3 regions of the Pantoea osteomyelitidis genome follow, and region 1 is predicted to be linked to each of the others. Evidence: predicted binding sites of a transcription regulator. Region 1 holds the regulator's gene; each other region holds the start of a gene.
What was found. The regulator PhoB, encoded in region 1, activates phosphate uptake and scavenging genes when phosphate is short. The targets are predictions, from matches to a motif close to CTGTCATAAAACTGNCNNAT.
Positions count from the first base shown of each region.

Region 2: serA (phosphoglycerate dehydrogenase) is a predicted target of PhoB. The motif match lies at 1,281-1,300, and genes of this name have one in related genera.
Region 3: ABU178_RS16315 (heavy metal response regulator transcription factor) is a predicted target of PhoB. The motif match lies at 1,130-1,149, and genes of this name have one in related genera.

Region 1 covers NZ_JBGFSN010000004.1:126,939-130,043, forward strand. Annotated here, with positions in the region: gene sbcD (exonuclease subunit SbcD) at 1-615, opposite strand, end outside; gene phoB (phosphate response regulator transcription factor PhoB) at 812-1,501, shown strand; gene phoR (phosphate regulon sensor histidine kinase PhoR) at 1,516-2,829, shown strand; gene ABU178_RS05530 (PstS family phosphate ABC transporter substrate-binding protein) at 2,849-3,105, shown strand, end outside.
Region 2 covers NZ_JBGFSN010000005.1:336,974-340,078, forward strand. Annotated here, with positions in the region: gene ABU178_RS15245 (LysR family transcriptional regulator ArgP) at 1-343, opposite strand, end outside; gene rpiA (ribose-5-phosphate isomerase RpiA) at 544-1,203, shown strand; gene serA (phosphoglycerate dehydrogenase) at 1,482-2,720, shown strand; gene ABU178_RS15260 (5-formyltetrahydrofolate cyclo-ligase) at 2,767-3,105, opposite strand, start outside.
Region 3 covers NZ_JBGFSN010000006.1:50,678-53,782, reverse strand. Annotated here, with positions in the region: gene ABU178_RS16325 (cytochrome b/b6 domain-containing protein) at 1-376, opposite strand, end outside; gene ABU178_RS16320 (hypothetical protein) at 402-1,025, opposite strand; gene ABU178_RS16315 (heavy metal response regulator transcription factor) at 1,235-1,909, shown strand; gene ABU178_RS16310 (heavy metal sensor histidine kinase) at 1,911-3,105, shown strand, end outside.

The DNA of each region.
Region 1 (3,105 bases):
GATATCGCGCACCGAATCGCTTTTGGTGACGCCCACCGTGGTGAGATGGCCGGTGGCGACAATCGGCAGCATCAGGCCGAGCGCCTCGCGCCGCGCCTGTGCCGCCACAAAGCAGCGCTGATAATGCTGACCAATCGCCTCCAGCAGGCTCAGCTGTTTCTCCCGTCCCGACTGTCCCGCCTTGCTGCGCAAAATATCGCGCGGGCGCAGATAGGGGATGGCGCAGAGCAGGGCACCGGGTTCGCCGTTGCGCTGGTTGAGCAGCAGCACCTGCTCTTCGATGTCGGCGCTGGCGGCGGCGATGACGCGGGTATTAAGACAGGCCAGCAGCTCGCGCGACTCATTCAACGTCGCCACCGAATCGTGATTGCCCGCCAGCACCACCAGCTCACAGCCGGTGGGCTGTAGCGCCACCACAAAGCGGTTGTAAAGTTCGCGCGCATAGCTGGGCGGCGCGCCGGTATCGAAAATGTCACCGGCCACGATGACCGCATCAACCTGATGCGTGCGCACCTGCTGCAACAACCAGTCGAGAAACGCCTGATGCTCCGCCGCACGGCTTTTGCTATAGAAAAACTGGCCAAGATGCCAGTCGGAGGTGTGAATAATACGCATAAATTTCCCTGGCCGATGCAAATCGCTGCTGGATTATACCCACTTCAGCGCTGAAAGAATAAAACGCCATCATCCTCTCATAATTAGCTTTTTTCAGCCGCGCCGGGGTGGTAGGTTTTTCATAAAAGTGTCATAAAACTGACGCATAATGACGCCGCAAATCCCAGTGATGCCAGTCACATCTGCAGGAGTAATAATGGCTAAGCGCATTTTGGTTGTGGAAGATGAAGCCCCTATCCGTGAAATGTTGTGTTTCGTTCTGGAGCAGAATGATTACCAACCTATCGAAGCGGAAGATTATGACAGCGCGATCGGGAAACTGATTGAACCCTGGCCAGATTTAATTCTGCTCGACTGGATGTTGCCCGGCGGCAGCGGCATACAGTTTATCAAGCATCTGAAGCGCGAAGCGATGACGCGCGATATTCCGGTAATGATGCTTACCGCGCGCGGCGAGGAGGAAGATCGCGTGCGCGGCCTCGAAGTCGGCGCCGATGACTACATCACCAAGCCGTTCTCGCCCAAGGAGCTGATGGCGCGCATCAAAGCGGTAATGCGTCGCATCTCGCCGATGGCGGTGGAAGAGGTGATAGAGATGCAGGGGCTGAGCCTCGATCCTTCATCGCACCGGGTCATGTCGGAAACCCAGCCGCTGGAGATGGGGCCGACGGAGTACAAGCTGCTGCACTTCTTTATGACCCACCCGGAACGCGTTTACAGCCGCGAACAACTGCTGAACCATGTCTGGGGCACCAACGTTTACGTGGAGGATCGTACCGTTGATGTGCATATCCGTCGTTTACGTAAAGCGCTGGAGATCTCCGGCCACGATCGCATGGTGCAAACCGTACGCGGAACCGGGTATCGTTTCTCTGCCCGCTACTGAAGGGAGTCTCAACCGTGCTGGAACGACTCTCCTGGAAGAGATTACTGTCAGAACTCTGTCTGGCCTGCGTACCGGCGCTGATCCTGGGGCTACTGCTGGGCGGGCTGCCCTGGCTGCTGCTGAGCGCCGTGCTGACGGTGCTGTTCTGGCATTTTTATAACCTGATGCGCCTGTCGCACTGGTTATGGATTGACCGCACTATGACGCCGCCCAACGGCCGCGGCAGCTGGGAGCCGCTGTTCTACGGGCTGTATCAGATGCAGCTGCGCAACCGTCGGCGGCGTCGTGAGCTGGGCAATCTGATCAAACGCTTTCGCAGCGGCGCTGAATCCCTGCCCGATGCGGTGGTGCTCACCACCGAAGAGGGTGCCATTTTCTGGTGCAACGGCCTGGCGCAACAGCATCTGGGGCTGCGCTGGCCGGAAGATAACGGCCAGAATATTCTCAACCTGCTGCGCTATCCTGAATTCTCCCGCTATATCCGCCAGCGCGACTTCAACAAGCCGCTGACGCTGGTGTTGAATAATCAGCACCATATGGAGTTCCGCGTGATGCCCTACAGCGAAGGGCAGTGGCTGATGGTGGCGCGTGACGTCACGCAGATGCATCAGCTGGAAGGAGCGCGCCGTAACTTCTTTGCCAACGTCAGCCATGAGCTGCGCACGCCGCTCACGGTGCTGCAGGGTTATCTGGAGATGATGAACGATTCCGTGATGAACGAACGTTCACGCGGCAAGGCGCTGCACACCATGCAGGAGCAGACGCGGCGCATGGACAGTCTGGTGAAACAGCTGCTGACGCTGTCGCGCATTGAGGCGGCGCCCGCCATCAATCTGAAAGAAACGGTGAATGTGCCGATGATGCTGCATCTGTTGCAGCGCGAGGCGGAGACCCTGAGCAGCGGCCGTCACGAGATCCATTTCCATACCGATCCCCATCTCAAGGTGTTCGGCAATGATGAGCAGCTGCGCAGCGCCATTTCCAACCTGGTCTATAACGCGGTAAACCATACGCCGGACGGCACGCGCATTGATATCAGCTGGCTGCGCGACAAACAGGGCGCGCACTTTACCGTATGCGATAACGGACCGGGCATCAGCGCGGAACATCTGCCGCGCCTGACGGAACGTTTCTACCGCGTGGACAAGGCGCGATCGCGCGCCACCGGCGGCAGCGGGCTGGGACTGGCGATTGTGAAGCACGCCCTCAGCCATCATAATTCGCGTCTCGATATCACCAGCGAACCGCATAAAAAAACCTGTTTCACCTTCACTCTGGCGCCGAGGTTGATTGTCACCGCCGGGATGCAGGAGAATGCGGTGCACTGATCGCCACCGGATTCCTGAAATGAGATGTTTTCTGCTGTTAGCCGTTCTGATTTTTCCCGCCGCCTGGGCGCAGCAGAGCACGCTGACGGGCAACCTGAGCAGCGTGGGTTCCGATACGCTTGGCTACCTGATGACGCTCTGGGGAGAGGATTTCAGTGGGCTGTCGCCCGGCGTGAACGTGCAGGTGCAGGCGGCAGGATCCTCAACGGCGCCCACCGCGCTGGCTGCGGGCGCCGCCCAGCTCGGTGCAATGAGCCGTCCGATGCAGGCGGAAGA
Region 2 (3,105 bases), on a different contig from region 1:
CCAGCACATCTTTCAGCGCGGGCAGCAGCCAGGTCGCGAGACTGTCGGCGTTGACCGCCAGCGACAGCAGCAGCGGCGTCGTCCCGCTAACTTCATCGCCCAGCCACTCTTCTTCCAGCAGCTCAACCTGGTGCAGCAACGCCAGCAGTTTTTGTCCCTGCTCGGTCGGACGCGGCGGCACGGTGCGCACCAGCAGCGGCTGGCCGAACAGATTCTCCAGCTGCTTGATTCGCTGCGACACCGCAGACTGGGTGATACAGAGCTTTTGCGCAGCACGTTCAAAACCGCGTTCGCGAATCACAGCATCCAGCGCCTGAAGCGTTCGATAATCCGGGCGTTTCATTGTTTTTTTCTCTCCTTCAGGGTGGGTAAGCCGGTTCTTTATTTCAGCCTGGCGTAGCGCGTAACGGGATGTGCAGCGCTGCGTTTGTTTTTGTGGGCTGGCTTCCAAAGCGGCGAATCCGCATTTAACGCACGCGCTTTTTGCCGAAGCCTTGCTTTATACTACGCGCATTCCGTCGCAGCACAGGTTGTAAAGATACCATGACCCAGGATGAACTGAAAAAAGCCGTTGGCTGGGCCGCACTGAAATATGTGCAGCCGGGCACCGTGGTGGGCGTTGGCACCGGCTCTACCGCCGCGCATTTTATCGATGCGTTAGGCACCATGAAACATCAGATTGAGGGAGCGGTTTCCAGCTCGGAAGCCTCGACGCTGAAGCTGAAAAGCCTCGGCATTCCGGTATTCGATCTCAACGAGATCGACCAGCTGGCGGTTTATGTGGATGGCGCTGATGAGATCAATCCTCAGATGCAGATGATCAAAGGCGGCGGCGCAGCGCTGACGCGGGAAAAAATCATCGCGGCCGTCGCGGATAAGTTCATCTGTATTGCCGATGCCACGAAAGAAGTGGACGTGCTGGGGCGATTTCCTCTACCTGTCGAGGTAATACCGATGGCGCGCGCCTATGTAGCGCGGGAGCTGGTCAAGCTCGGCGGCCTGCCGGAGTATCGACAGCATGTGGTAACCGACAACGGCAACATTATTCTCGACGTGCATAATCTCAGCATCCTCGATCCCATTGCGCTGGAAAAAAGCATTAATGCCCTGCCTGGCGTAGTCACCGTGGGGCTTTTCGCCACGCGCGGCGCCGATATTGCGTTGATTGGCACCGCCGACGGGGTGAAAACCATCGAAAAATGATCTGTCTGGCGTTCCCGGACGCCAGTTATTTCCTGACGCAAAACATCTTTTCTTTGCTCAGTAAAATTCGGTGAGTTATGTCACAAATCTGATATCTTCCTCAGGTTCGTCCTTTTAGCGTTACGCAACACCCTATTTTGTAGGGAAATGCGCTGTGGGATAGCTGACCCGTGCTGGCAGAGAGGCAATCGTTTGTATTGCTGCGCGCGTATTTTTTGATATTTTGACAGAAGGCTGACTTATGGCAGCTCTCATTGAATTCTGAATAGGGTCGGGAAATGGCAAAGGTATCACTGGAAAAAGACAAGATTAAGTTCCTGCTGGTGGAGGGTGTCCATCAGAGCGCGCTGGATAACCTGCGCGCGGCAGGCTACACCAATATTGAATTCCATAAAGGTGCGCTGGATACGGAGGCGTTAAAAGAGTCGGTCCGTGATGCGCACTTTATCGGTATCCGTTCCCGCACCAATCTTACCGAAGAGGTGTTTGCCGCCGCTGAGAAGCTGGTTGCTGTTGGCTGTTTTTGTATCGGCACCAACCAGGTCGATCTGAACGCTGCGGCGAAGCGCGGTATTCCGGTGTTTAACGCGCCGTTCTCCAATACCCGTTCCGTTGCCGAGCTGGTAATCGGCGAAATGCTGCTGATGCTGCGCGGCATTCCGGAAGCAAACGCCAAAGCCCATCGCGGCATCTGGAATAAAAATGCCCAAGGCTCGTTTGAAGCGCGCGGTAAAAAGCTGGGCATCATCGGCTATGGCCATATCGGTATGCAGCTTGGCGTGCTGGCGGAAAGCCTGGGTATGCATGTCTTCTTCTACGATATTGAAAACAAATTGCCGCTGGGTAACGCCACTCAGGTTCGTCATCTTTCCGACCTGCTGAACATGAGCGACGTGGTTAGTCTGCACGTGCCGGAAACGCCGTCCACGCAAGAGATGATTGGTGCCGAAGAGCTGGCGCTGATGAAGCCGGGTTCGCTGCTGATTAATGCTTCACGCGGTACCGTGGTGGATCTCCCCGCGCTGTGCGACGTGCTGGCAAACAAACATCTGGCGGGCGCCGCCATCGACGTGTTCCCGGTTGAGCCGGCGACCAACAGCGAGCCTTTCAACTCTCCGCTGTGTGAGTTTGACAACGTGATCCTGACGCCGCATATCGGTGGTTCCACCCAGGAAGCGCAGGAAAACATCGGGCTGGAAGTCTCCGGCAAGCTGGCGAAATATTCCGATAACGGCTCTACCCTTTCCGCCGTTAACTTCCCGGAAGTGTCGCTGCCGATGCACGCCGCCAGCGCCAGTCGTCTGCTGCACATTCATGAGAACCGTCCGGGCATTCTGACTGCCATCAACCAGATTTTCGCCGAGCAGGGCATTAACATCGCCGCACAGTTCCTGCAAACGTCCCCTTACATGGGCTACGTGGTAATCGACATTGATGCGCAGCAGGATGTGGCAGACAAAGCGCTGCAGCTGATGAAGGCGATTCCGGGTACCATCCGCGCGCGTTTGCTGTACTGATATTCTGACCTGAAAAAAGAAAGGAGACCTCAGGTCTCCTTTTTTCTTACCACTGCCACAGCTTTGACGGCGTCAGCACGGCGGGCAACGGCACATCCCATTCCGCTACTGGCAGCTTCTCTACCAGCTGGCAATCGTGAGCAAGCCCCACCGGCAAAAAACCGTGCTGCTGCCAGTGTTGCAGCGTGCGGTCATAAAAACCGCCGCCCATGCCGAGACGCTGTCCGTCGCGATCAAAGGCTACCAGCGGCACCATCATCACATCCAGTTCATCCAGCGTCGCCATCTGACGGATATCCAGCGGCGGTTCAGGGATACGCAATTTATTCGGAGCTAACGGGGTTTCCGGCGTATAGCGCAAAAAGAGTAAATGACCGGGCGAGAA
Region 3 (3,105 bases), on a different contig from region 1:
GGACAGCATTGTACTGCCCCAGTTTATGGGGCAGATGGAATGTCAGCGCGCGCACCGTATCGCGCCAGACAGCGCGGGGAGAAAACGGGAAAAAATTCTGTGTGAAATGACCGCTGTAAATTCCCCAGATCAGATAAAACAGGGCATTAGCAACCAGCAACCACATCACAGCAAGATGCCAGGCGATGTTACCGCCCAGCCAGCCGCCGAGCGTGGCATTTTGGGGAAAAGTAAATGTGAAAAGGGGATCGGCGTTATATATCCCCCAGCCGCTCATCACCATGCCGATCATTGCCAGAAGGTTAACCCAGTGACAAAGGCGTACAGGCCATAAGTGGACTCTGCGTTTTTGATGCGAAGATCGCTGAGGTTTCACACAATACTCCTGCTTATCCGTCCTGTTACATGGGTGGCGTCACGCCATCTTTGCCGGCAGAAATACCCCGTGCGACTAAATCGCCTTTGTCATCTTTCATTGCGAACAGGACAATTTTAGCGCCAGGTTTCAGCAGGCTGCGATCGCCAGGCGTCAGCAGGACAACCGGGACGTCATCCGGGACGACAACGGTTTTTTGAGCGTCGTGATATTTTACGGTTAACGTGCGTCCGTTGCTGTTCACCAGTTTGCCCACCGTACCGTTGGTCATCGTGTTGATTTTGCCATCAGCCGATTCAAACGGATTAAAGCCTTCGCCTGAGCCGCGCAGGCTCGGTGCAAATACATGCACTTCCAGCGCTTTCAGCGTGCCGTTCGCCTGCGGCACGGCGGCAGTACCGATAAAGCTGTCGGTTTTAATGTCGCTGATTTGGCCTTTAGTGACCGAGTTGATGCGGGTCTTGTCGGTCAGCTTAACATCGAGCTTATCACCCTGACGGGTCGTGATATGCAGAGATGTATCATTAACTGAATCAATGGTTCCACGTGTGGGTTTAATTACGTTATCAGCAGCGAGAGCCGATGTCGCTCCACTGCACATCAGCAGAGAACCGAGTAATAAACCTGCAAGGCGTGTCGGCGTATTCATTATTAATCCTCCATTGTTTGATGTCGTTCAAAAATTTATATGAATCACTGCTGTTTCCAGTGATGGATGCCTTGTCTCAGAGTGAACGATCTACCGGCATTGGTCGATGACAAATTGATGACAAAAATGTCATCAAAGGGCGTTGTTGAAACTGATAAACTTTCCTCAAATTATTTTTTGCATGTAATCGTGCGGCGTCGGGGGCCTGAATGCGGATACTCGTGATAGAAGATGATGTCAGCACTGGCAACTACCTGAAAAAAGGGCTGACGGAAGCCGGTTACCGCGTTGATTTGGCACGCAACGGCGCCGATGGCCTGTTTTTAGCGCTGGAGGAAGGCTATGACGCGATTATCCTCGATGTCATGCTGCCCGGCCTTGATGGCTGGCAAGTGATGGAAGTGCTGCGTAAAAAAAGCGATGTGCCGGTTCTGTTCCTGACAGCGCGTGACGACGTGCAGGATCGTATTCACGGACTGGAGCTGGGCGCTGATGACTATTTGATCAAACCTTTTTCTTTTACCGAGCTGGTGCTGCGTATCCGGACTCTGTTGCGTCGCCCGACGGCACGGGAGCCGGACACCTATTCTATAGCCGATCTGAATCTGGATGCGCTGCGCCGCCGCGTAACCCGTCAGGATCAGACTATCTTATTGACCAACAAAGAATTTATGTTGTTACAGCTCTTGATGCGCCGCGAAGGCGAAGTACTGTCGCGCACAATGATTGCGTCGCAGGTCTGGGACATGAATTTTGACAGTGATACTAACGTTGTGGATGTCGCGATTAAGCGTCTGCGTGCCAAAGTGGATCGCGCCTTTGAGGTGAAACTGATCCATACCGTACGTGGCATTGGCTACGTTTGTGAAGTACGCAATGACTAATATGAGAAAGGAAAACTCCCGCCAGCCCGTGTCAAAAGGGGCGATCTCCCTGACGTTGCGGGCGACGTTACTGTTTGCGTTTATCGCCTCTCTGGTTATCAGCAGCGTCGGATTTTATCTCTATTATTCGATGGGTAAAGAGCTGATGCGTCGTGCTGATTATCAGGTCAGCGGACGCGTTCAGTATTTCCGCCATCTGCTGGCGAATGAATTCCCTTTATCGCAACTGAGTCATAACCCCGGTCTGTTTGAAAATATGCTCGGTAATGAGCGAGATATTTTGACCTTCCGTCTGGCAGGCCAGCCGCCATTGATTAACGTCAACCCTGCGCAATTGGTATTGCCGCCAGTGGCGCCTGTGCCTGACGGCCAGCCGCTGACCCTGGAAACAGTACATCATCTGATGGCGCCTGATGGAACGCCGGTGCGTTTTGCTCGTGCAGACGTGCAGATTAAGGATGGGAGAATGGTAGAAATTACCGGCGCGCATTTTATGACCGAAGAGTCTCGTCTGCTGGAAACGTTCCGCTGGAAAATTATTGGCGCCGTGCTTTTTGCTTATTTACTGATTGCCACGCTCGGCTATCTGGTGCTCCGCCGGGGATTAAGACCGCTGCGCAAGATGGCGCAGGAGGCAACAAAAATCCATCCAGCCAGCCTTTCTACCCGACTCAGTACAGAGAATGCGCCCAGAGAACTACAGCAGCTTATTATCTCTTTCAACGATATGCTGGAAAGGCTGGCCGAAGGCTATCAGCGTCTGACGCAATTCTCCGCTGACCTGGCGCATGAAATCCGTACCCCGGTGGGTGCGCTGATGGGACATTGTCAGGTGGCGCTGTATCAGCCACGTTCGGTGGAAGAGTATGAAACCTTACTGGCGAACAATATGGAAGTGCTGGAACGTATTTCGCGGCTGGTGGAAAACATCCTGTTCCTGGCCAGAGCGTCCAATGCCCGCTCAGTGTTAACCATCGCCAGGATTGATGTTGCCGCTGAAATTACCCGCGTTCAGGAATATTTTGAAGGTCTGGCCGAAGAGCGGCAAATGATTCTGGAGTGTGCAGTTAAAGGCGTTGTGTATGCTGATACCATGCTGTTCCAGCGTGCTGTCAGCAATTTAGTCGCCAATGCGGTACGCTACGGGCGCGAAGGCAGCACCATTACGATTAGCGCGCGGCCGCAGGCGAAAGGCA